4 regions of the Nonomuraea sp. NPDC001831 genome follow, and region 4 is predicted to be linked to each of the others. Evidence: riboswitches for the same ligand, from Rfam matches in the RefSeq annotation. Region 4 holds a riboswitch; each other region holds the start of a gene.
What was found. Region 4 has a riboswitch for cyclic di-AMP ahead of ACFYYW_RS33020 (NlpC/P60 family protein). Riboswitches for the same ligand answer to the same signal wherever they lie in the genome.

Region 1 (3,831 bases), on a different contig from region 4:
GGTCATCAAGGCCAAGCTGCGCACGATGGACTCGCTGGGCCTCAAGGACGGCATCGAGGACATCCTGATCACGCTGACCGCCCAGTACCACATCATCCGCCCGCTGACCGGCCGCAGCGGCAAGGGCCTGTTCCTCTACCTCGCCCTCGACCGCAACCGGGCCAACCTGGCCCTGGCCCGGCACATGCTCAAGGTCATCGAAGAGAAGCTGGAGCTCTGACGGCCCGCGCGACAAAGGCTCCGCGGCGGGCCGTGGGGCGGGCCGTGGGGCGGGCCGTGGGGCGGGCCGTGCGGCGGGTCACGCGGCGGGCTCCGGCCGGGCGGGCGTCGCGGAGCCGGTGTGGGCGGTGATCTCGGCGATGATCGCGGACCAGAGGGGGCGCGGCAGGTCGTGGCCCATGCCGGGGTAGGTGACCAGGCGGGCGCCCGGGATGGCGGCGGCCGTGGCCCGCCCGCCGGCGAGCGGCACGAGCTGATCGTCCTCGCCGTGGATGACCAGCGCGGGCACCTTCAGCCCGCCCAGCGCGGACGTGCGGTCGCCCGAGGCCATGATGGCGGCGAGCTGGCGGGCGGTGCCGGCCGGGTCGTGGCAGCGGTCGAAGGCGAGCCCGGCCAGCCTGGTGACGCGTTCGCGGTCCAGCTCCCAGCCGGGGGACCCGAGCACGGCCCAGGTGGTCAGCGCGCCGGCGACGACCCCCTCGCGGTCGGTCGCGGGCTTGGCGAGGAGCACCGCGGCGGCCGCCTCGGTCGGCGGGGCCGCCTGCGGGCTGGGCGTGGACATGATCGAGGTCAGGCTCAGCACGCGGGCGGGGTGCCGGATGGCCAGCGCCTGGGCGATCATCCCGCCCATCGAGGCGCCGACGACGTGCGCGGCGGGCAGGCCCAGGACGTCCATGAGCCCGGCGCTGTCGTCGGCCAGGTCGTCCAGCACGTACGGCGAGGGCGCACCCCATGCGGGCACGCCCTCGTCGTGGAGGTGGGTGGACAGGCCCGCGTCGCGGTTGTCGAACCTGATGACGTGGTGGCCCTGCTCGGCCAGGAGTTCGCAGAACTCGTCGTCCCAGTGGATGAGCTGGGCGCCGAGTCCCATGATGAGCAGCAGGGGCCTGCCTTCCGGGGAGCCGAAGCTCTCGTAGGCGATCTCGATGCCGTTGGCGGCTGCACGCTGGATCACAGCGACCAGAATGTCATTCTGGTCGTGGGGCGTAAAGAGCGGTCTGCCCCGAGATCAGTCGTTGAGGAGCTTGCGCAGACGCTCGCCGCCGAGCACCACGCCGCCGCCGGCCAGCACGAGCACGCCGGCCATCACGGTGCCGCCCATCGCGACGGTCTTCCCGACCTGGCCGCCGGCGGAACCGGCCGCGTCGTCGGCGGGCTTTTCGGCCAGCACCTTGGGGGGCTCGGCCGGGTTGTCGTCGAACCGGCCCCATGCGCCGGTGGAGAAGGCCACGGGGTAGTTCTTCTTGCCCTTGCCGTCGCCCCACTTGGTGATGACGTAGTCGATCTTGATGTGGCCCTGGCCGCCGTTGCCGTCCACGCCGAGCGTGTCGGGGTTGAAGGTGCCGCCGGTCAGCTCGGCGAAGGTCTTGGCGTCGAGGTCGAGCATGACGCCGCGGCTGGAGGGCTCGCCGGGGCCGCGGTCGCCCACGAAGAACGGCATCTTCTTGCCGTTGTAGGTCACGTAACCCTCGGTCATGAGGGGCCAGCTGGGGCTGGCGGCCAGGCCCTTCTGCATGGGCTTGCCGCTGGCGGGCAGGCCGGTGTCGCCGGCGCGGCCGGAGGAGTCGTCCCAGAAGTACGAGGCCTTCGTGGAACCCTTGAGCAGGATCTTCTGGTCGTCGCCGGTGTCGGCGTGGGCGCCGGTGGCGGAGATCGTCAGCGCGCCCATGGCGGACACGGACAGCAGAGCGAGAGAGCGCAGGCCAAATCGAGACATGAAGCAGTGAAGTCCTTCGCGAGGGGACAGGGGGAACGCGCGTGACTACGGTGCGTAACCGGGCAGAGCGCCGAAAAGGTGGTTACGCGGCGCGTGGGGGAAGTCAGGGAAGAGACCGCTCAGCAGGCGGTCGTCACTACACTGTCCGGGGGTACGACGAGGTGGTACATGCGTGAAGTCCTCTCCATCTCGCCTACCGGGTTAGCTGACGGGTTCGGGCGTGGAGATGCCCTACCGGCACATGGCCGGACTCACCCCAATGAGATGGGTCCCCGGTTCCCGACAGGTCGGGATTCGGCGCCAGCTGTCGTCCCTCTCCTGGTAGGGACTACGCCACCAGCTGGTAATTGGTTAAGACCGTACCCAGAGATTCGGACAAATACAAACGAATCGTCATGAACCGGGTAAAGATCTACCTATCATGGCAAAGAGAAAGGGGGCACGGCATGCCGTACCCCCTGCTAAATCGGGCCTTTCAGCCGCCGCTCTTGCGCCTGAAGGATCTTTTACTCGCTGCCGGACCGTGCGCCCCGTGGATCTTCGACGGGTCCACGCCCCTGCCACCCGCGGCCGACTCGGCCTGCTGCCCGCGCTTGCGTTCCAACGCCTCGCGGAACTTGCGCTTCATCTCGTCCTCGGGAGTCTCGCTGACTTCCGGCTCCGGTGTTTCCGCCATGAGGACCTCCTGGTTCTGGGGACATCCACAGCTTCGCACGACGTCGCTTACGACGCGAAACCGGCCTCCACTCTGCTTTCCGCGGCGGGCGCCTGCTCCAGCCGCCTGCCGGGCATCATGACCAGCGCGACCAGGGCGATCACCGCGCCCGCCACGCCCAGCGACGGGATGACCACGGCCGCCGCCGAGGCGTGCGCGGCCGCGAGCCCGTGGACGGGCGCGTCCGTGGTGATGACCGACGTGTACGCGGTGCCGGCCAGCGCCAGCGCCACCGAGCCGCCGATCTGCCGGAAGAAGGTGAGGTTGGCCGAGGCCGTGCCGATGTACCGCGGCGGGACGGCCTGCTGCACGGCCACGGTCAGCCCCGACAACATCGGCCCCATGCCGAGCCCGAGCAGCGCCATCCACCCGGCCAGCAGCAGGCCGTCGGTGCGCACGGTGAGGTTCAGGCACAGCAGGCTGCCGGCTGCCAGCAGGAACGGCGCCCCGACCAGCCACGGCTTGTACGTGCGCGTCCTGGACATCAGCGTGCCCATGAGCGCGCTGCCCGCCACCATGGCCAGCGTCATCGGGTAGATCCTCAGCCCGGACTCGGTGGCGCTGACGCCCAGCGCCTGCTGGAAGTAGCGGGGCAGGAACACCACGCCGGCGTACATGCAGAAGGCGGTGAAGAAGGAGGTCGCGTTGACCAGCGTGTACGTACGGTCCCGGAACAGGTGCATCGGCATGACCGGGTTCGCCACCCGCAACTCGACCAGCACGAACGCGGCCAGCAGCACCAGCGCCAGCAGGATCGGCCCGGCCACGGACGGGGACGTCCAGGAGTTGCCGTCCAGGCCCTTCTCGGTCAGGCCGAGCAGCAGGGCGCTGATGGCCACGCTGAACACCGCGATGCCCGCGTAGTCCGGCCGGCCCCCGCCGCCGGTGCCCGCACGGAACGGCAGCCGCAGCACCACGATCGCGATCAGCACGATCCCGAGCGGCACGTTCACGTAGAAGGCCCACCGCCAGCTCGCGTGGTCGGTGAACAACCCGCCCAGGAAGGGCCCGGCCAGGTACGTCAAGGCCATCACGCCGCCGAGCGCGCCCTGCACGCGGGCGCCGTTGCGTCCGGGCGGGAACATCTCCATCACCAGGGCCAGCGACAGCGGCAACAACGCGCCCGCGCCCAGCCCCTGCACGGCGCGGAAGGCGATGAGCTGGGTCATGTCCTGGGCGA
Region 2 (3,831 bases), on a different contig from region 4:
TGATCCACTGGCCGGTCCCGCAGCAGGACAGGTACGTGCAGGCCTGGCGGGCGCTGGAGAAGATCTACCGGGACGGCCGGGCCAAGGCCATCGGGGTCTCCAACTTCACGGTCGCCACGCTGACCCGGCTGATGGAGGAGACCGACATCACGCCGTCGATCAACCAGATCGAGCTCCACCCGTACTTCCAGCAGCGCGAGATGCGGGCCTTCCACGAGGCCAACGGCATCCTGACCGAGGCGTGGAGCCCGCTCGGGCAGGGCAAGGGGCTGCTGGCCGACCCGGCGCTGCGCGTGCTGTCGGAGAAGTACGGCAAGACTCCCGCCCAGATCGTGCTCCGCTGGCACCTGCAGCTCGGCAACGTGGTGATCCCCAAGTCGGTCACGCCGTCGCGGATCGAGGAGAACATCGACGTGTTCGACTTCATCCTCGACACCGAGGACATGGCGGCCATCGGCGCGATGAACGCGGGGCGGCGGATCGGGCCCGACCCCGACTCGTTCAACCTGACCTGAGCGCTCTACGATCTCGGTCGTGCGAGATTTCACCTGGGGAATAGCGGCGACCGGCGGCATCGCGCGTACCGTGGGGGCGGCCATCGTGGCCGAGCCCGGCATGCGGGTGGGCGCCGTCGGCTCGCGGAGCCCGCTCAGGGCGCGGGCGCTGGCCGACGAGCTGGGCGCGGAGTCGGCCTACGGCTCCTACGAGGCCCTGTGCGCCGATCCGGCCCTCGACGCCATCTACGTCGCCACGCCGCACGCCCAGCATCTGCAGGTGGCCGAGGCCGCCATCGCGGCGGGCAAGTCGGTGCTGTGCGAGAAGCCGCTGGCGGCCGACGTGGCCGACGCCGAGCGCATGGTGGCGCTGGCCCGCGCGGCCGGGGTCTTCCTCATGGAGGCCATGTGGATGCGCTTCAACCCGCTCATCCAGCAGGTGGCGGCCGATCCGCGCTTCGGTGAGATCCGGTCGGTGCGGGCCTCGTTCGGCTTCGCGCTGCCCTACGACCCCGCCCACCGGCTGTGGGCGCCGGAGCTGGGCGGCGGGGCCCTGCTCGACCTGGGGATCTACCCGTTCGGGCTGGCCCAGCTGCTGCTCGGCATGCCCGCGGAGCTGCGCATGGCCGGCTCGCTGGCGCCCAGCGGGGTCGACGCCGAGGCCGGCGGGCTGCTGCTGTACCCGGACGGGCGGCGGGCCCTGGTCGACGTGTCGCTGCTGGCACATCACGCCAACGACGCGAGCGTGGTGGGCACGTCGATGCGGGCCGACATCCTGGCGCCGTTCTGGGCGCCGCAGCGGGTGCTGCTGTCGGGGCCGTCGATGGAGACGGAGGAGCTGGTGCTCGACCCGGCCGACAACGGTTACGCGGGCGAGCTGCGCGAGGTGCGCGCGGCCACGGTCGAGGGCCGCACGGAGAGCGCGATCATGCCGCTTGACGAATCCCTTGCCATGATGGGGCTTCTGGCCGAGGCGCGGGCGCAACTCGCCTAGCTGGACCTTTAGCCACTTGCCTGACTCTTGCCCGATGTATTACCTTGTGGGGCATCTCGCGGCAGACGTCCGGTTTGTCCGGCTTTGTCCAACCATCGCAAGACATTTCACAGGATCGTCCTGTGACCGCTGAATCCGCCTCCGGGCGGAACCGGGGACCCACGTCCTTTGGGGTGAATCGGCACTTCGGTGCCGTAGGGCAGCTTCCACGTCCGAACCCGTCAGCTAACCCGGTAAGCGGCATGGAAGCAAGGAGTCACATGCCCTCGATGGCCAAGCACCGTCCCCTCCGTGCCCCGAAGATCACCTACGCCCGCGCCGCGCTCGGCGCGGCCGTCCTCGCCTCCGCCCTCGGCGCCCACGCCACCGCTGCCGCCGCCGACAGCGCCGGCCCGGCCGCCGCGACCGGCCACTCGGCCGTCGCGCCACAGGCCGCCGCCCACACCCGCAAGGCGGAGGAGACCCAGGTCAACGTCACCGCCCAGCAGGTCCTGGCGATGGCCAGGGCCCAGGTCGGCACCTCCGAGAACGCCTACGGCGGCGGCACCAAGTTCCAGAAGTGGTACGCCGACTCCCAGCGCGCCGCCGAGACCATCGCCCGCGACGGCGGCACCCGCGCGATGTACCTGAACGCCCCCTGGTGCTCGATCTTCGTCTCCTGGGTCGGCGAGCACACCGGCGCCCGCCCCCAGGTCGGCTGGGACGCCTGGACCGTGGCCCACGCCAAGTGGTTCGCCGCCAACGACCGCTGGGGCACCGAGGCCAGGCCCGGCGCGGTGGTCTTCTTCTCCTGGGGCGGCAGCAAGAGCCTGGACGCTATCCAGCACGTCGGCTTCGTCGTCAAGGACAACGGCGACGGCACGATCTCCACGATCGAGGGCAACACCGGCAACGGCAAGGTCGAGGAGCGCGTCCGTCCGAAGTCGCAGGTCGTCGGCTACGGATACCCCCAGTACGCGAGCTGACCTCCCGCCGCTCCGAGCGCGCGTCCCGCACGAGGGACGCGCGCTCGCCGCGTCTCAGGGCCGGACCGCCACCAGCGAGTAGAGGATCGGCAGGTGCGAGTCCCCGAACGGGAACCGGTACCGGCCGTCCGGGCCCTCGGGCAGCAGGCCGCGCGGGTCGAGGTCGGTCTCGACGTGCTCGCCCAGCTCGGCCACCGTGAACCCGGCGCGCGCCGCCGCCGTGACGATCTCCCCCACCGAGTACGGGTACTCGACCGCCTCATGCGTCTCGGTCACCACCGCGGCGTCGGCGTACGTGCCGGTCACCGTCTCCTTGTGGGCCTGGCCGCCGCCGTAGGGCCAGTCGGCCACCAGCGGATCGAGCGAGGCCACCGTCTGGTAGGCCGGATGCAGGTCGACCAGCACCAGCCGCCCGCCGGGCCGCAGCACCATGGCCGCGCCGCGCATCCAGGCGTCCAGGTCGCCGATCCAGCACAGGACGCCGTACGTGGCCACCGCCACGTCGAAGCCGCCGGCCAGCTCCGCCGGCAGCCGCTGCGTGTCGGCCTCCACGAACGTGGCCGCCAGCCCGGCCCTGGCCGCCAGGTCGCGGGCGCGCTCGACCGCCACCGGGGAGAAGTCGACGCCGGTCACCCGCGCTCCGAGGCGGGCCCAGCTCAGCGTGTCCAGGCCGAAGTGGCACTGCAGGTGGAGCAGGTCCCGGCCGGCGACGTCGCCGGCCAGGCGGCGTTCGAGCGGGTAGAGCGTCTGCCGGCCGGCGAGGAAGGCGTCGACGTCGTAGAACCGGTCGGTGGAGGTGGAGCCGTGAACGCGGGCACGCTCGTCCCACAGGGCCCGGTTGGGGACGGGGGCGTCTTGTGCGGGTTGGGGCATGGGGCGAGGATGGCACATCGGCCACCCGGCCGCACGACCGGTACGGTGCCCTGGAAGCGGACGGCCGGCGCCCGCGTGTCGATCCGGCCGGCGCCCGTTCGACGCTTCGGCGAGGCCGGCTCCGCCCCGGGGCCGCGGACGGAAGGACGCCAGGGTGAAATTCATGATCGTCGGCAAGGCGAACGGGGAGACCGAGGCCGGGGCGCTGCCCAGCCAGGAGCTCGTCGACAACATGCACGCCTACAACGAGGCGCTGGCCAAGGCGGGGGTGCTGCTGGCCGCCGAAGGGCTCTACCCGAGCTCGCAGGGCGCGCAGATCGCCTACAGCGGCGGCCGGGCCACGGTGATCGACGGCCCGTTCACCGAGGCCAAGGAGCTGATCGCGGGGTTCTGGCTGATCCAGGTGAAGTCCAGGGAGGAGGCTCTGGAATGGGCCATGCGCGTGCCCGTCCCGGAAGGCTATGACGGCATCGGCCTGGACGTGTGGCGGGTGTACGACGCCTCC
Region 3 (3,831 bases), on a different contig from region 4:
ACCAGGTTGTTCGCGCCGAAGCGCGAGCGCAGCGCGGACATCACGTTCTTGAACGCCGCCGCGCCGCTGGTGTCACAGGTCAGGCCGCAGGCGTTCGGGTACTCCCAGTCGATGTCGATGCCGTCGAAGACGTCGGCCCAGCGGGGGTCCTCCACCAGCTTGTAGCAGGAGTCGGCGAAGGCCGTCGGGTTCTGCGCCGCCTGGCCGAAGCCGCCGGACCAGGTCCAGCCGCCGAAGGAGAAGAGCACCTTCAGGTTGGGGTACTTCTTCTTCAGCTTGCGCAGCTGGTTGAAGCTGCCGCGCAGCGCGCCGTTGTCCCAGGTGTCGGCGACGCCGTCGACGCTCTCGCCCGCCTGGTAGAAGCGGTCGTAGTCGGCGTAGCTGTCGCCGATCGTGCACTGCCCGTTCTGCACGTTGCCGAACGCGTAGTTGATGTGGGTCAGCTTGGCCGCCGAGCCGCTGGTGTCGATGTTCTTGACGTGGTAGCCGCGCTGGTAGACGCCCCACTGGACGAAGTAGCCCAGCACCTTGTTGCCGCCGCCACCGCCGCCGCCCGTGGTGGTCGCGGTGATCTGGTTGCTGTCGGCCGAGCGGTTGCCGGCCGCGTCACGCGCGCGCACGGTGTAGGTGTAGGACGTGTTGGCGCTGAGGCCGCTGTCGTTGTACGTGGTGCCGGTGACAGTGGTGACCAGGGTGCCGCCGCGGTAGACCTCGTAGCCGGTGACCGCCACGTTGTCGGTGGAGGCGTTCCAGGCCAGCGCGACGCTGTTGTTGCTGACGCCGGTCGAGCGCAGGTTGCCGGGCACCGACGGCGGGGTCTTGTCGTCGCCGCCACCGCCGCCGGTGGTCGTCGCGGAGATCTGGTTGCTGTCGGCCGAGCGGTTGCCGGCCGCGTCACGCGCGCGCACGGTGTAGGTGTAGGACGTGTTGGCGCTGAGGCCGCTGTCGTTGTACGTGGTGCCGGTGACAGTGGTGACCAGGGTGCCGCCCCGGTAGACCTCGTAGCCGGTCACGGCCACGTTGTCGGTGGAGGCGTTCCAGGCCAGGGCCACGCTCGTGTCCGTGACGCCGGTCGAGCGCAGGTTGCCCGGCACCGACGGCGCGGTCGTGTCGGTGCCGCCGCCGCCGGAGACCTTCCACAGCGCCGCCACGTTCGGCGGCTCCCAGCCGGGCTGCGAGGTGTGCGCCTGGAGGCAGACGTAGTCCACGCCGTTGTAGGTGACGACCGTGCCCGCCGTGTAGGCGGTCCACGGGGCCCAGGCCGCCGCGTACGCCACCGTGCTGGCGGAGGCGAGCGTCGGGACGGCCACGGCCGCGGTGAGGGGCAGGGCCAATGCCGCCATTCCCGCCAGGACCTTGCTCAGAATGGTGTGTTTCATGTCGCTCCGACATCCGTTGGGGGGTGTGTGGGGAGTGGGATGGGAGACTTCTGGGGAAACTATTAGGAAAGTTTCCTTTAAGTTGTGAATCGACGGTAGCCGCTGCCTGGGGGAGCGTCAATACGTATCGGTCAGGTGTCCGTAACCGTGCCGGTCAGACCCCGGACACGCCCGTTCACGAGGGGATAACGGTTCCGGAACGGGGGCTGACGGCGGGGTGAGCCGTGGCTCAGCATGGGAGCGTGGCAGGAATCTCCGCCTGGCGGCGGACGCCCACGCGACGCGGACCCTACGTGGCCCGCGCGGTCGCGGAGTTACGGTCCTGGCCGTCGCTGAACGTCAGCGGCACCGGTCAGCAGGTCGCCTTCGCCGTACACGGAACCGAGATCCTGCGCCTGGCCGGCCGGGACGAGATCCACGTACGGCTCACCGCCCCCGCCATCGGCCGCCTGGAGCCGTATCTGGGGGCGTGCGACCAGGTCCATGCCTGCCGCGACGGCGCCTGGGTCGCCGTGCAGGTCGACGCCGAGCCCGATCTGGAATTGTTGCTGGCGCTCACGAGCGTGGCGATAAAGGCGCACGTGGCGTGAACCGATTCGGCGCGTAGCGTTTCTCGCACGCAGCGTCGAAATTATTGCCGCCATTTGCCGGGGAATTACTCGCCGGGTAGCTTGGTTGTACCCAGCCGAACGGGGAGTCGTCCCAGGTAGGGATGGCATTGCCTGGGAATTACCCAAGCGGGACCCGTGTTGTACAGAATCGATGCGGACATCTCCGCGTCCGGGCGTCGCACATATACCTTCAGGCCCTTTCCTGGGCCCGGGAAGACGATGCGTCAGCCCTTTGCCTGACCAAGAGACCGCTGAATCCGCCTGTGCGCGGAACCGGGGACCCATGTGTCCAATGGGGTGAATCGGCACCGTGGTGCCGTAGGGCAGCTTCCCGCCCGAACCCGTCAGCTAACCCGGCAAGCGGCACGGAAGCTCAAGGAGTAACACCCTCATGGCCAAGCACCGTCTTCACCGTGCCTACAAGCTCGACCTCGCCAAGATCGCTCTCGGCGCGACCGCCGTCGCCGGCGTGCTCGGCACGCACGCGGCAGTGAACGCCGACGCCACCCACGCCACCGCCCACACCGCAACCCAGACCGCCAAGGTCGCCGGCGTGGCCGCCCAGCCGCGCGTCGCGCAGAACCGCGCCGCCGACGAGAGCGCCAAGGGCAAGGTCAACGTCACCGCCGCCCAGGTGCTGGCCACGGCCCGCGCCCAGGTCGGCACCTCCGAGGACGCCAACGGCGGCGGCACCAAGTTCCAGAAGTGGTACGCCGACTCCCAGCGCGCCGCCGAGACCGCCGCCCGCGACGGCGGCAACCGCGCCATGTACCTGAACGCCCCCTGGTGCTCGATGTTCGTCTCCTGGGTCGGCGAGCAGACCGGCGCCCGCCCGCAGGTCGGCTGGGACGCCTACACCGTGACCCACGCCAAGTGGTTCGCCGCCAACGACCGCTGGGGCACCGAGGCCAGGCCGGGCGCCGTCGTCTTCTTCTCCTGGAGCGGCAGCAAGAGCCTGAACGACATCCAGCACGTCGGCTTCGTCGTCAAGGACAACGGCGACGGCACGATCTCCACGATCGAGGGCAACACCGGCAACGGCAAGGTCGAGCAGCGCGTCCGCCCGACCTCGCAGGTCGTCGGCTACGGCTACCCGTCCTACGCCGCCTGATCCTGCTCTGCCGAAGAGCGCACTCCCCGCGGGGAGTGCGCTCTTTCGCGTCTCAGGGCCGCCGATGCTGGTGGACCAGAACCGCCGCGGCCTGTCCGGCCGAGCGGGCCGCGGCCGGCTCCCCGGAGATCATCGCGGTCACCGTGGCGCCGTCGATCAGGGTGAGCAGCTGCTCGGCGAGCAGGCCGGGGTCGCCGGCTCCCGCCTCCTCGGCGAGCGTGCGCAGGTAGGCGCGCAGGCGCTCCTTGTGCTCGCGCACCGCCATGCGGACGGCGGCCGAACCGGCGCCCAGCTCGGCGAAGGCGTTGGCGAACCCGCAGCCGCGGAAGTCGTCCTCGGTGAACCAGCGTTCCAGCCACGCGAAGACCGCCGGGACGCGGTCGCCGGCGCCCGCCACGTACGCGGTGAGCGAGGCCATCCAGCGTTCGTCGCGCCGCCGCAGATAGGCCACGACCAGCGCCTCCTTCGACGGGAAACACTGGTAGAGGCGTTTCAGCGAGACTCCGGAGGCGGCCCGGATCTCGTCCATGCCGACCGCCTGCACGCCGCGGCGGTAGAAGAGGTCGCCGGCGGCGTCCAGCAACCGCTGCTCGTGATCCATGACACCCCTCCAGGTGCTTGCCGCGGAGAACGCTCGTTCTCTACGCTATCGCACAAGCCGGGAGAACGACCGTTCTCTCGATCGGAGAGGACAGCCCATGACCCGCCCGCCCGTCCCGCCGTTCACCGA
Region 4 (3,831 bases):
GCCGTACTGCTGGCCGTAACCCTGTTGCTGGTCGCCGTACTGCTGCTGGGCGTAGCCGCCCTGCTGGCCGTACTGGGCGTCCTGGCCGTAGCCCTGCTGCTGGCCGTAGTCGGGTTGCGACTGCTGCCCGTAGCCCTGCTGGCCGTACTGGGCCTCCTGGCCGTAACCCTGCTGGCCCGACGCGGCCTGCTGGCCGTAGCCGGGCTGGGCGTACTGCTGGCCGGAGGACTGCGGCTGCTGGCCGTAGCCCTGCTGGCCCGAGGCGGCCTGCTGGCCGTACTGGGCGTCCTGGCCGTAGCCCTGCTGCTGGCCGTAGTCGGGCTGGGACTGCGGCTGCTGGCCGTACTGGGGTTGCTGGCCGTAGCCCTGCTGACCCGCGGCGGCCTGCTGGCCGTAGCCCTGCTGGCCGTACTGGGCGTCCTGGCCGTAACCCTGCTGACCCGGCGTGGCCTGCTGGCCGTAGCCGGGCTGGGCGTACTGCTGGCCCGAGGCGGGCTGCTGGCCGTAACCCTGCTGGCCGTACTGGGCGTCCTGGCCGTAGCCGGGCTGCGTGTACTGCTGGCCGGAGGACTGCGGCTGCTGGCCGTAACCCTGCTGACCCGAGCCGGCCTGCTGGCCGTACTGGGCCTCCTGGCCGTAGCCCGGCTGGGTGTACTGCTGGCCGGAGGACTGCGGCTGCTGACCGTAACCCTGCTGCTGGCCGTAACCCTGCTGGCCCGAGGCGGCCTGCTGGCCGTACTGGGGCTGCTGGCCGTAGCCCTGCTGCTGGCCGTACTGCTGCTGTTGCTGGCCGTACTGCTGTTGCTGGCCATAGCCCTGTTGCTGCTGCTGACCGTATGGGGGCTGGCCGAAGGCATCGTCCGCCCGGTAGCCGACCACAGTCACGTCCGGGTCGGGCTCACCGGGCCGACGGCCGTGGTGCTGCCCGTACTCGGGGTTCTCGCCGGAATCGTCCTGTGGGTACGGCGGCTGTCCGGTGCTCACCGTGTCACCTCGCTTCGAGTGCGCATGTGGCACGTGTCAGGACACATGCCTGTGCTGCCCAACGTATCGACATAGGTATCAACAATCACCTTTCCAAGTGGTCAAGGTCCGCGTCACCCGATGTCAGATGCAGCAGCATGCGGGTGTTGCCAAGGGTGTTCGGTTTGACGTGTTCCAGATCAAGGAACTCCGCCACACCCTCGTCGTACGAGGCCAGCAACTCGGCGTAGACCTCGGGTGAGACCGGGGTGCCCTGGATGGGGCGGAAACCGTGCCTCGCGAAGAAGTCGACCTCAAAAGTCAGACAGAATACACGCCGCAGCCCCAGATCCTTCGCCTGCCGGACGAGTGCCGAGACGATCCGCCGCCCCACACCCAGCCCCCGGCACGCGGGATCGACGGCCACCGTACGGACCTCGGCGAGGTCCTCCCACAGCACGTGGAGCGCGCCGCAGCCGACGACCTCCCCGTCCCGCTCGGCCACCCAGAACTCCTGGACGTCCTCGTACAGCGTGACCGTGGCCTTCTCCAGGAGCCGCGGACCCGCGCCCGCGTAGGTATCCACGAGACGCCTGATCGCACGCACGTCGGGCGTGCGGGCACGCCTGACCACGACCGCGGTCTCGGGGACTGCCACTTCGGCCACCTGCTCCATGGCTCTCCAGGGTACAGATCTCATTACGGCTCGGCCCTAAATCCCACGTCTCGGGCATCTCATCACATCCCGTGGTCGGGTGAACACGAGCCGACTTGGAGCTTTCCTCCAGACCTCAGCGCCCCGAATGCTGGACAAAAGGTGCAGAAGCCCGCTTCCGTACGGCTACCCACGAGATCACCTTGTGACCCTTCAGTTGTGAAACCTCTACAGACTCGGCAGTTCCGGTTGAGCGTGAACCCGGAGTGCATTAGTGTCCAGCGACGATGTTCTCCGCGTAATGCGCGCGGAAAGACACGCCCAATTCCCGCAAGGGAAGCCGGGGAACCAACGGCGGCGAGCAGCCAGCGCCGCCACTTGGGGTGAATCCGACCATCTCGGTAGGGCTGCTCCGGCCCGAACCCGTCAGCTAACCCGGCCGGCGTCGATGAGAGGAGCTCGGTTGGTGAAGCGGACGCTCGACCGCTCGGGGAAGACGGGGGGCAGGCACGCCCGCCCCCAGGAACAGGCCAGGCGCGCACGCCGCCTCGGCGTCATCGGCGTCACCGTCGCCGCGATGCTGTTCGCCGTCCCCGTCGGTTCCGCCGCCGCCGACCCGAAGCCGTCGCTCTCCGAGCTCTCCGACCAGGTGGAGAAGCTGCACGAAGAGATCGAGACGCTGGCCGAGCAGTACAACGAGCAGCGCGAACGGCTGAAGGCCGCGCAGAAGGCCAACGACTCCGCCCAGAAGATCCTGGCCACCAGCGAGTCCGACCTGGCCGCCAGGCGCGCCAGGGCCTCGCTGCTCGCCCAGAACGCCTACATCACCGGCGGCCTGGACAAAGCCCTGGCCTTCGCCCAGTCCGGCGACCCCGAGACCTTCCTCGACCGGGCCGCGACCACGTACGCGCTCGAACAGCAGCAGGGCGAGGAGGTCAACCAGCTCGCCAAGGCCATGGAGGCCGCCGAGCGGGCCAGGGCCGGCGCGAAGACCCGCATCGCCGAGGTCCAGAAGATCGTCACCGATCTGGAGGCCAAGCGCTCGAAGATCACCAAGCTGGTCACCAAGGTGGAGAGCAACCTCTACCGGCGGGCCATGGGCGAGGCCGGCCGTCCCGGCACCCGGGCCGTACGCGTCAACCTGCCGGTCATCGGCGACGGCAAGGCGGCCCAGGCCGTCAAGTGGGCCCTCACCCAGCAGCTCAAGCCGTACGTGTGGGGCGCCGAAGGGCCGCGCTCCTACGACTGCTCCGGCCTGGTGATGGCCGCCTACCAGCGCGTGGGCATCTCGCTCCCCCACTACACCGGCGACCAGTGGACGGCCGGCACGCACGTCAGCCGTGACCAGCTGCGCCCCGGCGACCTGGTGTTCTTCTACAGCGACCTGCACCACGTCGGCATCTACATCGGCGGCGGCATGATGGTCCACGCCCCGCGCACGGGTGACGTCGTGCGGGTCGCCCCGATCGGCGGGCGGCCGTTCGCCGGCGGCGTGCGCATCGCGGACTGACCGGCGCCCCACACCACCCGGCGCCACATCGCCCAGCCCCACATCGCCCAGCCCCACACCGCCCAGCGCCACTTCATCCAGCGCTGCTTCGCCCGGCGCCGACAGGTGAGCGCCGCCAGATGAGCGCCGCTAGATGAGCTGGCGGCGCGCCGCCCATGCCACGGCCTCGATCGCCGTGGCCACGCCGATGCGGTCGCAGATGCCCCTCAGCCTGCGCCGTACGGTCCGTCCGCTGATGTCCAGCCGCCTGCCGACCCGATCGACGGTCACCCCCCTGGCCAGCTCGGCCAGTAACGCCAAATCCGCGTGGCTCAGCTCAACGCCTTCTGTGAGCACATCCACCGGGAGCCCTCCCCCCAACAGCAGAACTCGGACCTTTCAGGCGAAGCAAAGCCGCTCGTCTCGGTGAAGGTAAACGCATCGCGGAAAGGTCGTCAAGCGCGACAATCGGCGCCCTTGACCAGTGCTATTGACATGATCACTTATATGTGACGTACTCCGCATATGTCGGCACGCCGTGATCAGCTATGAACGGTCCAAACGATCAATTCGGCGGCCCGGTTCCACCTCCGATGAGCGCCACCGACGTGCTGGGTTTTGATCCCTCGGATCCGCAATTTGTGCGCGATCCGTACGTCCGATATCGCGAGCTGCGAGCCGCCGGGCCGATCTTCAGAACGCGCGGCGGGCTGCTCGTCGTGAC

Region 1: linked by a shared signal. The riboswitch ahead of ACFYYW_RS35880 (hypothetical protein) and the one ahead of ACFYYW_RS33020 (NlpC/P60 family protein) in region 4 are both predicted to bind cyclic di-AMP.
Region 2: linked by a shared signal. The riboswitch ahead of ACFYYW_RS04700 (CHAP domain-containing protein) and the one ahead of ACFYYW_RS33020 (NlpC/P60 family protein) in region 4 are both predicted to bind cyclic di-AMP.
Region 3: linked by a shared signal. The riboswitch ahead of ACFYYW_RS14270 (CHAP domain-containing protein) and the one ahead of ACFYYW_RS33020 (NlpC/P60 family protein) in region 4 are both predicted to bind cyclic di-AMP.

The regions. Positions count from the first base shown of each region.
Region 1 covers NZ_JBIATU010000014.1:133,284-137,114, reverse strand. The annotation lists gene ACFYYW_RS35890 (hypothetical protein) at 1-220, shown strand, start outside; gene ACFYYW_RS35885 (alpha/beta fold hydrolase) at 299-1,174, opposite strand; gene ACFYYW_RS35880 (hypothetical protein) at 1,229-1,936, opposite strand; cyclic di-AMP (ydaO/yuaA leader) riboswitch at 2,112-2,246, opposite strand; gene ACFYYW_RS35875 (DUF5302 domain-containing protein) at 2,412-2,612, opposite strand; gene ACFYYW_RS35870 (MDR family MFS transporter) at 2,660-3,831, opposite strand, start outside.
Region 2 covers NZ_JBIATU010000001.1:1,069,856-1,073,686, reverse strand. The annotation lists gene ACFYYW_RS04710 (aldo/keto reductase) at 1-515, shown strand, start outside; gene ACFYYW_RS04705 (Gfo/Idh/MocA family protein) at 535-1,488, shown strand; cyclic di-AMP (ydaO/yuaA leader) riboswitch at 1,606-1,743, shown strand; gene ACFYYW_RS04700 (CHAP domain-containing protein) at 1,749-2,453, shown strand; gene ACFYYW_RS04695 (class I SAM-dependent methyltransferase) at 2,508-3,326, opposite strand; gene ACFYYW_RS04690 (YciI family protein) at 3,490-3,831, shown strand, end outside.
Region 3 covers NZ_JBIATU010000003.1:766,395-770,225, reverse strand. The annotation lists gene ACFYYW_RS14280 (glycosyl hydrolase family 18 protein) at 1-1,379, opposite strand, end outside; gene ACFYYW_RS14275 (luciferase family protein) at 1,622-1,969, shown strand; cyclic di-AMP (ydaO/yuaA leader) riboswitch at 2,230-2,367, shown strand; gene ACFYYW_RS14270 (CHAP domain-containing protein) at 2,382-3,101, shown strand; gene ACFYYW_RS14265 (TetR/AcrR family transcriptional regulator) at 3,154-3,702, opposite strand; gene ACFYYW_RS14260 (DUF1348 family protein) at 3,800-3,831, shown strand, end outside.
Region 4 covers NZ_JBIATU010000012.1:131,458-135,288, forward strand. The annotation lists gene ACFYYW_RS33010 (RDD family protein) at 1-984, opposite strand, end outside; gene ACFYYW_RS33015 (amino-acid N-acetyltransferase) at 1,070-1,639, opposite strand; cyclic di-AMP (ydaO/yuaA leader) riboswitch at 1,927-2,078, shown strand; gene ACFYYW_RS33020 (NlpC/P60 family protein) at 2,085-3,128, shown strand; gene ACFYYW_RS33025 (LuxR C-terminal-related transcriptional regulator) at 3,258-3,470, opposite strand; gene ACFYYW_RS33030 (cytochrome P450) at 3,749-3,831, shown strand, end outside.